Linked DNA regions of Sphaerisporangium krabiense. The protein of the gene in region 2 interacts with the protein of the main gene of each other region in a pairwise test. Links are inferred from orthologs where the notes say so. Each region holds a gene or a part of one and is shown on either strand. Other genes may lie near its edges.

The links.
Region 1: the proteins of thrS (region 2) and rplA interact in binary tests that used the Escherichia coli proteins (3 or more experiments, as listed by UniProt). The link is inferred for Sphaerisporangium krabiense from one-to-one orthologs.

The regions. Positions count from the first base shown.
Region 1 is NZ_JACHBR010000001.1:764,751-772,409, reverse strand. The notes cover bases 2,544-5,354. They hold rplA (50S ribosomal protein L1), read left to right. Parts: upstream 2,544-3,494; coding sequence 3,495-4,214; downstream 4,215-5,354. Other genes in these bases: BJ981_RS03255 (SCO4651 family lipoprotein), read left to right, coding at 4,461-5,351; rplK (50S ribosomal protein L11), read left to right, coding at 2,960-3,391; nusG (transcription termination/antitermination protein NusG), read left to right, coding at 2,544-2,779. Also shown: BJ981_RS03290 (hypothetical protein), read left to right, coding at 1-32; BJ981_RS03285 (pyridoxal phosphate-dependent aminotransferase), read right to left, coding at 110-1,315; preprotein translocase subunit SecE, read left to right, coding at 1,674-1,925; more of nusG, read left to right, coding at 2,009-2,543; rplJ (50S ribosomal protein L10), read left to right, coding at 5,672-6,211; rplL (50S ribosomal protein L7/L12), read left to right, coding at 6,319-6,711; BJ981_RS03240 (Rv1363c family protein), read left to right, coding at 7,028-7,546; BJ981_RS03235 (Rv1363c family protein), read left to right, coding at 7,516-7,659. UniProt on the Escherichia coli protein: One of the primary rRNA binding proteins, it binds very close to the 3'-end of the 23S rRNA. Forms part of the L1 stalk. It is often not seen in high-resolution crystal structures, but can be seen in cryo_EM and 3D reconstruction models.
Region 2 is NZ_JACHBR010000002.1:1,084,431-1,092,264, reverse strand. What follows is about bases 3,135-6,120. They hold thrS (threonine--tRNA ligase), read right to left. Parts: upstream 5,619-6,120; coding sequence 3,651-5,618; downstream 3,135-3,650. Other genes in these bases: BJ981_RS32770 (glycoside hydrolase family 25 protein), read right to left, coding at 5,697-6,120; BJ981_RS32780 (HIT family protein), read right to left, coding at 3,135-3,447. Also shown: BJ981_RS32790 (glycoside hydrolase family 10-like protein), read left to right, coding at 1-337; BJ981_RS32785 (hypothetical protein), read left to right, coding at 665-2,782; more of BJ981_RS32780, read right to left, coding at 2,902-3,134; more of BJ981_RS32770, read right to left, coding at 6,121-6,311; BJ981_RS32765 (bis-aminopropyl spermidine synthase family protein), read left to right, coding at 6,460-7,834. UniProt on the Escherichia coli protein: Catalyzes the attachment of threonine to tRNA(Thr) in a two-step reaction: L-threonine is first activated by ATP to form Thr-AMP and then transferred to the acceptor end of tRNA(Thr). The rate-limiting step is amino acid activation in the presence of tRNA.

The DNA.
Region 1 (7,659 bases), on a different replicon or contig from region 2:
CGATCGCCGGCGGCGTCCGCGCCACGCGCTGACCACCGCGACACGACGAAGGCCCCGGACCGGCGTGGTCCGGGGCCTTCGGCTCGCGTGCCGCGGCGGCGGCACGGCTCTAATGGGCCTCCGCCAGCAGCTTGCCGAGGCGGCTGACGCCCTCGACGAGGTCGTCGTCGCCGAGCGCGTAGGACAGGCGGAAGTAGCCCGGCGTGCCGAACGCCTCGCCCGGCACCACGGCGACCTCGGCCTCCTCCAGCACCAGCTCGGCCAGCTCGGCCGACGTCCGCGGCCGGTTGCCCCGGATCTCCTTGCCCAGAAGCTCCTTGACCGAGGCGTAGGCGTAGAACGCGCCGAACGGCTCGGGGCACACGACGCCCGGGATGTCGTTCAGCATGCGCACGATGGTCTGGCGCCGCCGGTCGAACGCCTCGCGCATCCGGGCCACCGCCGACAGGTCGCCCGACACGGCCGCGAGCGCGGCGGCCTGCGAGACGTTGGAGACGTTGGAGGTGGCGTGCGACTGCAGGTTCGTCGCGGCCTTCACCACGTCCTTCGGGCCGATCAGCCAGCCCACCCGCCAGCCGGTCATGGCGTAGGTCTTGGCGACGCCGTTGAGGACGACCACGCGGTCGGCGAGCTCGGGCACCGCCGCCGCGATGCTCGTGAAGCGGACTCCGCCGTACACCAGGTGCTCGTAGATCTCGTCGGTGACCACCCACAGGCCGTTCTCGGCGGCCCAGCGCCCGATGGCCTCGACCTGCTCGGGGGAGTACACCGCGCCGGTCGGGTTGGACGGGGACACGAACAGCAGCACCTTGGTCCGCTCGGTGCGCGCCGCCTCCAGCTGCTCCACCGAGGCCAGGTAGCCGGTCGACTCGTCGGTCACGACGTCCACCTGCACGCCGCCGGCGAGCTTGATGGCCTCCGGGTAGGTCGTCCAGTACGGCGCGACGACGATGACCTCGTCGCCCGGGTCCAGGAGGGTGGCGAAGGCCTCGTAGACGGCCTGCTTGCCGCCGTTGGTCACCAGCACCTGAGCGGCCTCGACCGCCACGCCCGAGTCGCGCAGGGTCTTGTCGGCGATGGCCTGCTTGAGCTCGGGAAGCCCCCCGGCCGGCGTGTACTTGTGGAACCTCGGGGTGCGGCAGGCCTCGACGGCGGCCTCGACGATGTAGTCGGGCGTCGGGAAGTCCGGCTCGCCGGCGCCGAAGCCGATGACCGGGCGACCGGCGGCCTTCATCGCCTTGGCCTTGGCGTCGACGGCCAGCGTGGCGGACTCGGAGATCGCGGAAATGCGCGCTGAGATGCGAGGACGGGTCATACCTCCATGGTTCCAGACGCCCGGGACCATCGTCGCCGCATATTCCCGCCCCCGCGGCGACGTGGGACGACGCCCGTGACACGCGCGCGGGGACGGATCGGCGTGACCCGCTTGCCGCGTTGGTTCGACGTGAGGCCCATTCCCCCGTACACTTCTGCAACTAGTGAGCGACGCGCCCCCGACTGCTCGGGGTAAGGTGGTTCACGGCAGAGGGCACTAGCGCAATTGGTAGCGCACCGGTCTCCAAAACCGGCGGTTGGGGGTTCGAGTCCCTCGTGCCCTGCGAAGTGCGGTCCGCGCACCGATGGCGTGTAAGCCGCCGCAAAGTTGCGTAGGAACGACGGATCAGGTGAGGACTGTGGCGATCGACACACGTGGCGAGGCCGCGGACAGGCCGAGCAAGCCGACCGGCCGCCCCGCTAAGAAGCGCACTTCGCCGGCACTCTTCTATCGGCAGATCGTCGCCGAGCTTCGTAAGGTCATCTGGCCGACGCGCAAGGATCTCATCTCCTACACCACAATTGTCCTCGTCTTTGTTCTGGTCATGGTCGGGATCGTGGCGGGTGTGGACGCCTTGCTCACGAAGGGTGTGCTGGCGATCTTCGGCTGATCCTGCCGTCGCTACGCGACACGCCGCCCCGAGTCCGAGGGCGGCAGAAGATCGCAACATCGTCGAGAGAAGAAAGAGCCACCGTGTCCGAGTCCCCGCTGTCGGCCGGCGCCTCCCACGAAGAGTGGGAGGGAGAGCCGGAAGAGGCGATCGAGATCACCGAGGAGTCCGGCGAGGCCGGCGCTCCCGGTGACGCCGTGGAGGAGCCAGGCGACACCGCCGCCTCCGCAGGCGCCGCCGACGAAGACGGCGATCTCGTTCCCGACGTCGACCCCGTCGAAGAGTTCAAGCGCGCGATGCGCGGCCTGCCCGGCGAGTGGTACGTCATCCACTCCTACGCGGGCTACGAGAACCGCGTGAAGTCCAATATCGAGACCCGCACCCAGTCCCTCAACATGGAGGACTACATCTTCCAGGTCGAGGTCCCGGTGCACACCGTCACCGAGATCAAGGGGGGCAAGCGCACCCCGGTCAAGGAGCGCGTCCTGCCCGGGTACGTCCTGGTGCGCATGGACCTGACCGACGAGTCCTGGTCCGCGGTGCGCAACACGCCCGGCGTCACGGGCTTCGTGGGCCTGTCCAACCGGCCCAGCCCGCTGAACCTGGACGAGGTCGCCAAGCTGCTCGCGCCCGAGCCGACCGAGCAGGCCAAGACCACCACCGCCAAGGCCGCCGCCGCGACCGTCGACTTCGAGGTCGGCGAGTCAGTCACGGTCATGGACGGCCCCTTCGCCACGCTTCCCGCCACCGTCAGCGAGATCAGCGCCGAGTCGCAGAAGCTCAAGGTGCTCGTCTCCATCTTCGGTCGCGAGACCCCGGTGGAGCTGTCGTTCAACCAGGTCTCCAAGATCTGACCCACGGTCGGGTCTCGGTGATCTGACGGCGCGCATACACTGATAACTCGTCCCCGCGGCCGGCGTGCGGCCGCCCGCGGGGTGAAATCCCGAGGAAGCAGGCCCCTTGGTGGCCCGCGCGTGCCCTCGGGGCCCCCGCTCTCCGCGGGGTCAGGCAGCAGTCAAGGACCCGGAGTAGAAATGCCTCCAAAGAAGAAGATCGCGGCCCTGGTCAAGGTCCAGCTCCCCGCCGGCCAGGCCACGCCCGCGCCGCCGGTCGGTACGGCGCTCGGTCCCCACGGCGTCAACATCATGGACTTCGTGAAGCAGTACAACGCCGCGACCGAAGCCCAGCGGGGGAACATCATCCCCGTCGAGATCACCATCTTCGAAGACCGCAGCTTCACCTTCGTCACCAAGACGCCGCCGGCGCCTGAGCTGATCAAGAAGGCCGCGGGCGTCGACAAGGCCAGCGCCAACCCGCTTCGCGACAAGGTGGGCAAGCTCACCAAGGAGCAGCTGCGCCAGATCGCCGAGACGAAGATGCCCGACCTCAACGCCAACGACATCGAGGCGGCCGAGAAGATCATCGCCGGCACCGCCCGGTCGATGGGCATCACCATCGCGGACTGACCGCGTCCCCGAGCCGCCGAGCGCGGCACGGCGAACCAGCACAGGACATCCGTGGGAGGGCCACGCGCTGGCCCACGACCACGAACTCCACAAGGAGAGGCACGTGAAGCGCAGCAAGACCTACCGCAACGCCGAGCAGCAGGTCGACAGGGAGAACCTGTACAGCCCTGTCGACGCCGCCCGGCTCGCCAAGAGCACCTCGGTCACCAAGTTCGACGCGACCGTCGAGGTCGCCCTGCGGCTGGGCGTCGACCCCCGCAAGGCCGACCAGATGGTCCGCGGCACCGTCAACCTCCCGCACGGCACCGGCAAGACCGCCCGGGTCCTGGTCTTCGCGACCGGTGACCGTGCCGAGGAGGCCCGCGCCGCGGGCGCCGACATCGTCGGGGCCGACGAGCTGATCGACGAGATCTCCAAGGGCAACCGCCTGAACGAGTTCGACGCCGTCGTCGCCACCCCCGACCTCATGGGCAAGGTCGGCCGTCTCGGCCGCGTCCTCGGCCCGCGCGGCCTCATGCCGAACCCCAAGACCGGCACCGTGACGCCGGCCGTGGGCAAGGCCGTGACCGACATCAAGGGCGGAAAGATCGAGTTCCGGGTCGACCGCCACGCCAACCTGCACTTCATCATCGGCAAGGTGTCGTTCCCCGAGCGCCAGCTCCTGGAGAACTACTCCGCCGCGCTCGACGAGATCATCCGTCTCAAGCCGTCCGCGGCGAAGGGGCGCTACCTCAAGAAGGTGACGTTCTCCACGTCCATGGGCCCGGGCATCCCGGTGGACCCGAACGTGACGCGGGGCATCACCGCCGAGCTCGACGCCTGACGACCGTACGTCGTCCTCCCGGCACGCCGGGAAAGCGTGAGGGCCTCCACCCGACGGGTGGAGGCCCTTTCGCGTTCCTGCACATTCTTTCTACATTTCCCTTTTTCGCTGGTCAGAGGGTCTGTACGGCATGAAGTAGCCGGGTGGGCCCCCGATTCACGCGCATAACGCGCCGCACGGGGTAGTGCGCCCGCGTAGGGTCGAAACACTTTCAGGGGAACGAAGGGACAGGTAGTGAAGCGGCGAATGACACCCGTGGTCGCGGCCGTGGGCTCGGCCATGCTCATCGCGGTATCAGCGTGCGGCCAGGCCCCCCAGGGGCAGTCGGCCGAGTCCCTCGGCGCGGTCAAGCTCTCCGCCGCCGAGACGCTCCAGCAGAGCGCCAAGAGCGCCGAGAGCGTGAACTCCTACAGCGCCCAGCTCGTCGTGGACTTCACCGCCCCCAAGGAGGGCGCCGGGAGCGCGGGGGGCTCGGGGACCGTCAAGGGCTCGGTGGTCTACCACCAGAAGCCTCAGATCGCCTCGGACGTCAAGCTCGACCAGATCAGCGTGGCCGGGCAGAACGTGCCCGGCGGGGTCCGCCTGATCCTCCTCGGCGACACGGCGTACGTGAAGATGGACATGCTCACCAAGCTCATGGGCGGCACCAAGCCGTGGATCAAGGTCGACCTGGCCAAGGCCGGTCAGCAGGGCGGCGTCGACGTCGACCAGCTGCTGCGGCAGGCGCAGCAGGTCGACCTGCAGACCAGCGTCAAGATGCTGACCACGTCCAAGGACGTCACCACGGCCGGCACCGAGAGCGTCGGCGGGGTCGAGACGACGCACTACAAGGGCACGTTCGTCGTCGCCGACGCGGTCAAGCAGCTCGCGCCCGAGCTGCGGCAGAACCTGGAGGGCCAGCTCTCCAACGTCAAGGACATGAAGTTCGACGCCTGGATCGACGCGCAGAACCTGCCGCGCAAGGTCGAGATGAACGGCGCCCAGAACGAGGGGAGCTTCAAGCTGACCTCGACGTTCGGCGACTTCAACAGCGCCGCCGAGGTCACGGCCCCGCCGGCCGCCGAGGTGGGCGAGCTGCCGAGCAACCTCGGGAACATCCCGGCCGGTGGCGGCGACACCACCGGCGGCGGTAGCTGACGCGAGACCGCTTCCGGCGTGCTCCGCGGGACGACTCCGCGGAGCGCGTCGTCCGGCCGCGGGCGTGATTTGGCGCCAGGCGGCCGGAGGACGTACAGTGTCCAGTGCCGAAGACCGCCGGTCGTCGCCGAGCCTGTCATGGCCCGGTGGCCCAAGGATCCACGACGTGGACGGCCAGCGTAGGTGTGTGAGTTTCCATATGGTGTCCCGCGCGGCCTCCCCGCGCGAATCCGTGTGTGAGCCCCGTGCGCCTGCGCCGGGGCTTTTCGTTTTCCCGACTCCTTGAGCCCTTCGCCGGCGGCACATCTGGAAGGAGGCCCATGGCGAGGGCGGAAAAGGCGACCGCGGTCGCCGAGCTCAAGGATCGTTTCGAGAGCTCGAACGCCGCTGTCCTGACCGAGTACCGCGGTCTCACCGTCGCGCAGCTCAAGGAGCTGCGCGTCTCGCTCGGTGAGCACGCGAAGTTCGCCGTGGCGAAGAACACGCTGTCCAAGATCGCGGCCAACCAGGCCGGGGTCGACTCCCTGGACGACCTGTTCCAGGGGCCCACCGCGATCGCGTTCGTCAGCGGCGACGTGGTCGAGGCGGCCAAGGGGCTGCGTGAGTTCGCCAAGGCCAATCCCCTCCTGATCATCAAGGGCGGTGTCGTCGACGGCAAGTCGATGACCCCGGACCAGATCAACACGCTTGCCGACCTGGAGCCGCGCGAGGTCCTGCTCGCGAAGCTGGCCGGCGCGCTGAAGGCGAAGCAGTCGCAGGCCGCCGCCACCCTCAACGCGCTGCCCACCCAGATGGCCCGCCTGGTCGAGGCCCTGCGCGCCAAGCGCGACGAGGCCGGCCCGGCGGACGCCGCCGAGTGAGCACGGCGCAAGCGGAGTAAGCACGGCGCGAAAGCGTCACGGCAGGGGATTCAGGCGCGTACCGCGGACCTGTTCCAAGTTTTTGCAATTCATACGGAGGAACCACCATGGCGAAGCTCAGCACCGACGAGCTGCTCGACGCGTTCAAGGAGATGACCCTTCTTGAGCTCGCGGACTTCGTGAAGCTCTTCGAGGAGACCTTCGACGTCAAGGCCGCCGCGCCCGTCGCGGTCGCCGCCGCCCCCGGTGGCGGTGGCGCGGCCGCCGCCGCCGAGGAGGTCGAGGAGCAGGACGAGTTCGACGTCATCCTCGACGCGGCCGGCGACAAGAAGATCCAGGTCATCAAGGAGGTCCGCGCCCTCACGAGCCTCGGGCTCAAGGAGGCCAAGGACCTCGTGGACGGCGCTCCCAAGCCGGTCCTGGAGAAGGTCAACAAGGAAGCCGCCGAGAAGGCCAAGGCCGCCCTGGAGGGCGCCGGCGCCACCGTCACCGTCAAGTGACCTCGCGCGACTGATCCGCACGCCGAGAAGGGGCGGTCCCACCCAGGTGCCGGGTGGGCCGCCCCTTCCGCGTGTCCAGGGTCTTCGCGCGCTTCAACAGCATTTATGAGAGTTATGGCCGGATATGTCGCCCTAGGCTGGGCGTCCGGATCCCCTCTCGGGCCCGCCGCCGCACCCCGGCCGCGAGAAAACGGTGATCGCCGCCGGGGGATCGCGATACCGGGTTATGATCCGGCGACCGGCCGCCCGGGGCCCGCGACGCGCCCCGTTCGTCGTGGCGCCTCCGAGGGCGGCCACCAGGCGATGGGAGGAACAGGTGGCGCTGCACGCGGCTCGCTCCCCCCGCAGGACACGGCTGCTGGTCCTGGCGGCACTGGCCGTGCTCATCGCCGGCCTCGGCGTCGCCTGGGTGAGCGTCGGCGCCGACCTCGACGCCGCCCGCGCCGCCGCGAAGGACCGCTCGGCCGCGGTCCAGGCCGCGGAGCGCTACGCCCTGACGCTCATGGCCGTCGACCACCGCACCGTGGACCGCGACGTGCGGCGGGTGCTCGACTCCTCCGTCGGCCAGGCGAGGACCGACTACGCCAGGGACGCCGGGCGGCTCAAGGCCGCGACGCTGCGGAACAAGGCCGTCCAGACCGGCGTGGTGCGCGCCGCGGGCCTGGTGTCGATGGACGCCGCCGGTACCGGCGCCCGGGTGCTGGTGGTGGCCGACTCGGTGATCCGCTGGGAGGGCGTCAAGACGGCGCCGCAGGAGCGCTTCTACCGCTGGAACATGGAGGTCACCAAGACCCGTGGAGCGTGGTGGGTGTCGAAGCTGGAGCAGGTGACGTGACCGGCGAAGGGCTCTCGGCGGCCCTGGAGCGGCCCGAGCGCCGCCGTTGGCGGTCTCTGGGCTACTTGCTCACGATCGGCGTCGCGACGGTCCTGGTGGCCGTTCTGGCGGTT
Region 2 (7,834 bases):
CGCCATCGCCAAGGACCACTACACGCGCCCGGCGCTGCTCCCGCTCATGGAGGCCCGTGGCGGCGCGGCGCCCGCCACCCCCGTGGGGCTGCGGCGCTCCGGCGACACGCTGGTGTGGAGGTCCTCCCCCGGCGCCCGCGCGTACGCGGTCTACCGCGTGACGGACGGCGACGCCGGGCCGTGCGCGACCGCGGACGCCGGCGGCCTGCTGGCCGTGGTCCCCGCGGCCGAGGGCGCCGAGCAGAGCTACCCGGTCAAGGACGGCGGCACCTATCTCGTCTCGGCCCTGGACCGCCTCACCAACGAGAGCCCCCCGGCGAGCACCGTCCTGCCCTGACGCCAAGCGGCCGTCCCGCGGACCGTCCCGCCCTGACGCCGGGCGGCCGTCCGCGGACCGCCCGCCCGCGCCGTGGACGGCGTCTCCCTGTCCCCGCTTCCGTATCGCCGCCTCGCCTGTCCCTGTGGACGACGCCTCCTTGTCCACAGATACGGTTCTCCAGGCCGTTCGCGGTCGCCGGGCCGTCTACTGTGGACCCGGGCACGGCCGGTCTCCGGCCGGTCGCCCGGGCCGCCGCCCACGTATCCGGCCGTTTCCTGGACCGGACGGCGGCCCTTCCCGTACGGTTCCAACAATTCGCCGGAAGTCGATCATGGGAGGTCTTCGGTGAGGCGGGCGTTCGGCGCGTTGGCCGTGATCATCTCGGGGCTGCTCCTGGCCCCCGCCGCCGCGCGGGCCGACACTCCCCCCGCCCGGGTCGCCCTGATCGGCGTGCCGGGCCTCCACTGGGACGACGTGACCGCCGCCGACACTCCCCACCTGTGGCGGCTGGCGGGCCAGAGCGCGCTCGGCTCGCTGTCGGTCCGCGCCGTCGGCAGGACCACTTGCCCGTACGACGGCTGGCTGACCGTCTCGGCCGGGGTCCGCTCCTCGGTCGGCTCGCGCTGCGGTCCTCCCCCGCCGGCGGAGCAGCGCGACGCGGGCGCGGTCATCCCCGACTTCAACTGGCTCTGGACGGTCCGCGACGTGCAGTTCGCGGGCACGCTGGGCGAGGCCGTCCACGCGGCCGGGCAGTGCACCTCGGCGGTCGGTCCCGGCGCGGTCCTGGCGCTGGCCGACCGGTCCGGGCGGGTCGACCGCTACGCGTCCTCGCCCGACAAGGTCACCGACTGGTCGGCCTGCCGGGTGCTCGCCGTCGACGTCGACGATCTGATCCGCCCCTACATCCAGGACGAACGGCTCGCGGAGGTTCCCGACAAGCTCTCCTCCGCCCAGCGCAAGGCCGCGCTCAAGGCGGCCGACGCCAAGGCGGGCGCCGTGCTCGCCCAGCTCCCGCCGGACACGGCCGTCGCCGTCGCCGGCCTGGCCGACCACGGCTCCGAGCCGCACCTGCGCGCGGCGATGTGGCGGGCGCCGGGCGCCGAGGGCCGTCTCCTCGGCGCGCGGTCCACCCAGCGCGACGACATGGTGATCCTCCCGGACATCACGGCGTCGATGCTCGCCACGGCCGGGCTCGCGGTGCCGCCCACCGTCATCGGCACGCCGTGGTCGCCCGGCCGCCCGACCTCCCTCGACGACGCCGTGACGTCGCTGCGGCGGGCCGATCTCGCCGGTCAGACCATCCGCGCGGTGGGCGGGCTGTTCTTCACGCTGCTCGCCGTGGCGCAGGTGGCGTTCTACGCGGTGGCCTTCCTGCTGCTGCGCCGCCGCCGCGGGCTGGAGAGCGTGCGCGTCGCGGCCCTCGGGCTCGCCTCGGTGCCGGTCTCGACCTACCTGATCAACCTCACGCCCTGGGACGCCGCCCCGCTGCCCGCGCTCACGCTGGTCTCCGGCATCCTGCTCTGCACGGCGGCGCTCACCTCGCTGGCGCTCGCGGTCCCGGCCCTGTGGGCGCGCCTGCGGGGCCGTCCCCGGGCGGCCAGCGTCCTCGGCCCCTCCTCGGTCGTGGCGGCCGTCACGGCCGCGGTGCTGCTCGGCGACCTTCTCACCGGCACCCCGTTGCAGCTCGACAGCGTCATGGGCTACACCGGCGTGGTCGGCGCCCGCTACTACGGGCTCGGGAACATCCCCTTCGCCCTGCTCGCCACCGCGGTGCTGCTGGTGGCCACCGCGGTCGCCGACCGGCTCGTCCGGACGGGCCGCCGTCCCTGGGCCGTCGCGCTCGTGGCGGGGCTCGGCGGCTTCGCCATGATCCTCGACGGCTGGCCCGGGGTGGGCAGCGACTTCGGCGGGGTCATCGCCTTCGTGCCAGGCATCGCGGTGACCGCGTTGCTGGTGGCGGGCAAGCGCGTCTCGGTGCTCAAGCTGGGCGCGTTCTGCGTCGCGGGCGGCGTCCTGGTGCTGGCCATCGCCTACCTGGACCACCTGCGTCCTCCGGGGTCCCAGACGCATCTGGGGCGGTTCGTCGGACAGGTCCTCGACGGCACCTTCCTGCCGGTGATCCTGCGCAAGCTGACGGCCATGCTGAGCACGCTTCTCTCGCCGAACCTCATGCCGATCGTGCTGGCCGCGTTCGCCTTCCTGGTCTTCGCGCTGCTGCGTCCCGGGGCGGCCAGCGCCGGGGTGCTCCCGGTGGCGTTCGAACGCGCGCCCACCTTGCGCGCGGGCCTGGTCGGCACGCTGGTGAGCGGCGTGGTGGGCATGCTCGTCAACGACTCGGGCGCGGCCGTCCTCTCCATGGCCCTGGCCCTCGCGGTCCCGTTGGTCCTCTCGGCCGGCATCGCCGCCCTGGCCCCCGGCGACCCCGCACGCCCCAAGCCGGTCCTCGATCCCCTGCCGACCTGAGCCACCATCCGAGCTCTTGGCCCCAGCCGTAGGGCCGCCGGGGATGCCAGAAGGCGGCGTCGGTCAGGCGGCGTCCGTCAAGGCGGCCAGGCGTCGGTGAGGCGTGGGCCGAACGTCGGTCAGGGGGTGGGCCAGGCGTCGGCGAGGAGGTCCCGGGTGTCCTGGAGGAGTTGGGGGAGCACCCGGGTGTGGCCGACGACCGGCATGAAGTTGGTGTCGCCGCCCCAGCGGGGCACGACGTGCTGGTGCAGGTGGCCCGCGATGCCGGCGCCCGCGACGTGGCCGAGGTTCATGCCGACGTTGAAGCCCTGGGCGCCGCTGGCCTTGCGCAGCGAGAGCATCGCCCGCTTGGTGAAGTCGGCCAGCTCCGCGGTCTCGGCGTCGTCGAGGTCGGCGTAGTCGGCCACGTGGCGGTACGGGCAGACCATCAGGTGGCCGGAGTTGTACGGGTAGAGGTTCAGGACGGCGAACACGCTGGAGCCGCGGGCCACGATGAGCCCGTCCTGGTCGCTCATCCCGGGAATCTCGCAGAACGGGCACCCGTCTCCGGGGCCGGTGCCGGTCGGCTTGTTCTCGCCCTTGATGTAGGCCATCCGGTGCGGGGTCCACAGACGCCGGAAGTTGTCGGGCTCTCCGGCACCGGACTGCTCAATGGGCTCCTGCATGTCTTGCAGCATAGGACCAGCCCGCCCTTTCTCGCCCGCCGGGATCGTGCGCAGCACAAAGGACCGACTCCCCCGCGCCGCGTCCGGGCCGAGGCCGGCGGGAAGATCGAACGGGCCGGACCCGGAGTCCACCCCGAGCGCGCGCGACGCGCCCGGGGACGGACCAGGGCCGATGCCGGAGACCGGCGCGCGGGGACCCCGGGTCAGACCTGGGTGCGGTTCTCCACGGCGCTGATGATCTCGGCGATGGCGTCTTCCAGCGGGATGCCGTTCTTCTGCTCGCCGTTGCGGTAGCGGAAGGAGACCGCCCCGGCAGCGATGTCCTCGTCGCCGGCGAGCAGCATGTAGGGCACCTTGGCCTTCTGGGCGTTGCGGATCTTCTTCTGCATGCGATCGGCGGAGGAGTCGACCTCGACCCGGATGCCGTGCTCGCGCAGCCGCTTGGCGACGTCGTTCAGGTACGACACGTGGGCGTCGGCGATGGGGATGCCGATGACCTGGACGGGCGCGAGCCAGGGAGGGAACGCGCCGGCGTAGTGCTCGACGAGGACGCCGAAGAACCGCTCGATCGATCCGAACAGCGCCCGGTGGATCATGACGGGACGCTGCCGCGCCCCATCCGCCCCCTGGAACTCCAGCTCGAACAGCTCGGGCAGGTTCAGGTCGACCTGGATGGTGGACATCTGCCAGGTGCGGCCGATGGCATCCTTGGCCTGGACCGAGATCTTGGGCCCGTAGAAGGCCGCGCCCTCGGGGTCGAGGACGAGCTCGAGGTTCTCGGACTCGGCGGCGACGCGCAGGGCCTCGGTGGCCTCCTCCCAGACCTCGTCGCTGCCCACGGACTTCTTCGGGTCGCGGGTGGAGAGCTCCAGGTAGAAGTCGTCGAGGCCGTAGTCGCGCAGCAGCCCGAGCACGAACCGCAGGAGGCTCTTGAGCTCGTCCTGCATCTGGTCGCGGGTGCAGAAGATGTGCGCGTCGTCCTGCGTCATGCCGCGGACGCGGGTGAGGCCGTGCACCACGCCCGACTTCTCGTAGCGGTAGACGGTGCCGAACTCGAACAGGCGCAGCGGCAGCTCGCGGTAGGACCGCCCGCGCGACCGGAAGATCAGGATGTGCATCGGGCAGTTCATGGGCTTGAGGTAGTAGCGCGCGCCCTCGAGCTCCATGGGCGGGAACATGCCGTCGGCGTACCAGTCCAGGTGGCCGGAGATCTGGTACAGGTTCTCCTTGGTGATGTGCGGCGTGTTCACGAAGGAGTACCCGGCCTCCTCGTGGCGCTGCCGCGAGTAGTCCTCCATGAGGCGGCGGACCACGCCGCCCTTGGGGTGGAAGACCGCGAGACCGGAGCCGAGCTCGGTCGGGAAGGAGAACAGGTCGAGCTCGGCGCCCAGCTTGCGGTGGTCGCGCTTCTCGGCCTCCTCCAGCATGTGGAGGTAGTCGTCCTGCTTCTCGCGGGACTCCCAGGCGGTGCCGTAGATGCGCTGGAGCTGGGGGTTCTTCTCGCTGCCCCGCCAGTACGCCCCGCCGGAGCGCATCAGCTTGAAGGCGGGGATGACCCGGGTGGACGGCAGGTGCGGCCCCCGGCACAGGTCCTTCCAGCACAACTCGCCGGACTTGGCGTCGAGGTTGTCGTAGATGGTGAGCTGGTCGCCGCCGACCTCGACGCTCTCTTCGTCGGCCGCGCCGCCCTTGAGCCCGATCAGCTCCAGCTTGTACGGCTCGGCGGCCAGCTCCTCGCGGGCGGCGTCGTCGGAGACGGCGCGCCGGGAGAAGAGCTGCCCCTGCTTGACGATCTCGCGCATGCGCTTCTCGATGCGCTTCAGATCGTCGGGGGTGAACGGGTGCTCGACGTCGAAGTCGTAGTAGAAGCCGTTCTCGACGGGCGGGCCGATGCCGAGCCGGGCGTCGGGGAAGAGCTCCTGGACGGCCTGGGCCATCACGTGGGCGGTGGAGTGGCGCAGGATGGCGCGCCCCTCTTCGCCGTCGATCGCGATCGGGTCGACGACGTCGCCCTCGGCGATGACGGTGGCGAGGTCGCGGGCCTCGCCGTTGATCCTCGCGGCGATGACGGTGCGGCCGTCGGCCTCCAGGGCCTCCCCGGCCGTCGTGCCGCCCGCCACCACACGCTCGGCTCCGGCGAGGGTGACGCGTATTTCGAGGGCGGCGGACACGATGGGCTCCAAGAATGGGCGAGGCTTCCGGTTTACGAGCCCGATGCTACCGGGAACCGCCCCCCGATATCGCCGCCCCTATGCCTTGCGGCGCCCGTCGTCGGGCTGGAAACCGAGGGCGGTGAGCTGGGCCCGGTCGCCTCGGAAGACGTTGCGGTCGATGCGGCCGTGCGAGTACTGGTGGATCGTCCAGCGGTTCCACGGCGGCGGGACGGCCGGGCGCCCCTTGGGGTGGCTCGGCGCGGCGATCCACAGCGGGTAGTCCTCCAGCCCGTGGCAGTAGCCCTTCCTGGCGAAGGACAGGAAGGTGTAGATGATCGGCCGCACGCCGGTGACGAAGGTCATCACACGGCACCAGCGGCGGGCGAACTCGGCCACCTCGTGCGGCGGCAGGTGAGCGGAGCGCTCCAGGTCGAGGGCGATGAGGTCACCCCTGCGCAGGCCGCCGGCCGCGTCGATCACGTCCAGGAAATGGCGCACCTGGTCCTCGGGATCGCCCTTGGGATGCCCGAAATGGTAGGCGCCGCAGACCATCCAGTTCTCCCGCATCGCCGCCCAGTTGCGGGCGAACCACTTGTCGGTGAACCCGGTGCCTTCGCTGGCCTTGGCGAAGCCGAAGTCGACGCCGTCGATGGCATGATCCGCCCAGTCGACGGCGCCCTGCCAATTGGACACGTCTATGCCGTTCAACATCAGGGCCACGCTCCCCCCGTCGGTCGCCCCGGGGGAGTTTAGCCACGAGAGCCGTCCTGGGCATGGCCGGACACGCCCGGGCGTCCGGTTGTCCACAGCCGGGACGCGGACGGGAGGAGGGCGCCGGGGCCGCCGATAGGGTTGCCGCATGGCGTCCGAGGGAGTGAGCAGGCTGCTGGCCGAGGCCGGGGTGGACGCGCGGCGGCTGCGCGCGGCCCTCGCGCTGCTCTGCGACGGCGAGTGGTGGACCCTGGCCGCCCTGGTCCGCGAGACGGCGACCTCCCGGCGGGCCGTCGAGGCCCTGCTGCGCGAGGCCGGGCCGCAGCGGTCCGGTGAGCGCTTCCGGCTGACCGGGGAGCAGGCGCAGGCGTACCGCGCGCTGCTGGACGAGGGCGGCGAGGTGCCCGGCTCCCCCGCCGACCCGGTGGCCCATCTGCTCCCCCGGTACGGGGACGTGGTGCGGCGCATGGCGGAGCTGGTCGCGGGCGGGCCGCGCGGGCGTCACGTCCTCGACCACGTCGCCGCGACCCCCGAGACGGTGGTGCGCCGGGCCCTGCTGCTCGGCGCGCGGTTCTGGCTGCCGGGCTCGCGGCTGCTGTGCGTGGGCGACCATGACCTGACCTCGCTGGCGGTCGCCATGATCCACCCGGGCGTCCAGGTGACCGTCGTGGACGTGGACGATCGCATCCTCGCCTACATCGGCGAACGCGCGGAGGCCCTGGGGCTGGACGTCGTGACCCGCTGGGCCGATCTCCGCCTCGGCCTGCCGCCGTCGGCGCGCGGCCAGGCCGATCTGGCGATCACCGACCCGCCGTACACGCCCGAGGGCGTCGGGCTGTTCGTGGCGCGGGCCGTCGAGGGGCTGCGCGATCCCGAGCAGGGGCGGGTGCTGCTGGCGTACGGGGCGAGCGAGCGTACGCCGATGCTCGCATTGAAGGTGCAACGTTCCCTTTACGACCTCAATTTGTCTTTTGAGGCTGTTTATCCAGATTTCAATAGATATTTCGGGGCGGAGGCCATCGGGTCGGCGGCCGACCTGTACGTCCTCCGTCCCACGAGCAAGACCCGCCCGGCCGTCGCGGCTCGGGTGGAGGGCTATGGCACCGCCATCTATACCCAGGGTCCGCAGTCGGTCGAGGCGCGGCCGTCCCCCGCGCCTTCCACGGCCGGGGCGCGAGGGGTCGAGGAGGGCGAGTTCGACGTCCTGGTGGGCGACTGGCCCAAGGACGTCGCGCCCCGGACACCGAGGGCGCGCCTGTCCACGTGGCTGGCCAAGCCGTACGCGTCCTCCCCCGCCCGGGTGGCGATCGCGCTGCCGCCGGGGCTGGGCGCGGCGCTCCCCCGGCTGCTGCTCGCCACGCGCGCCCGCCACGTCCGCGTTCTCACCGAGGACGCGCCGCACGATCTCGGCGCGCTGGAGTCCCTGTACGCGATCACGGCCGGGGGTGGCGTGGTCGAGGCGGCGCGGCTGCCGCCGCCGGAGGGGCGGGACGAGCGACTGCTGCGGGCGCTGCTGGACGCCG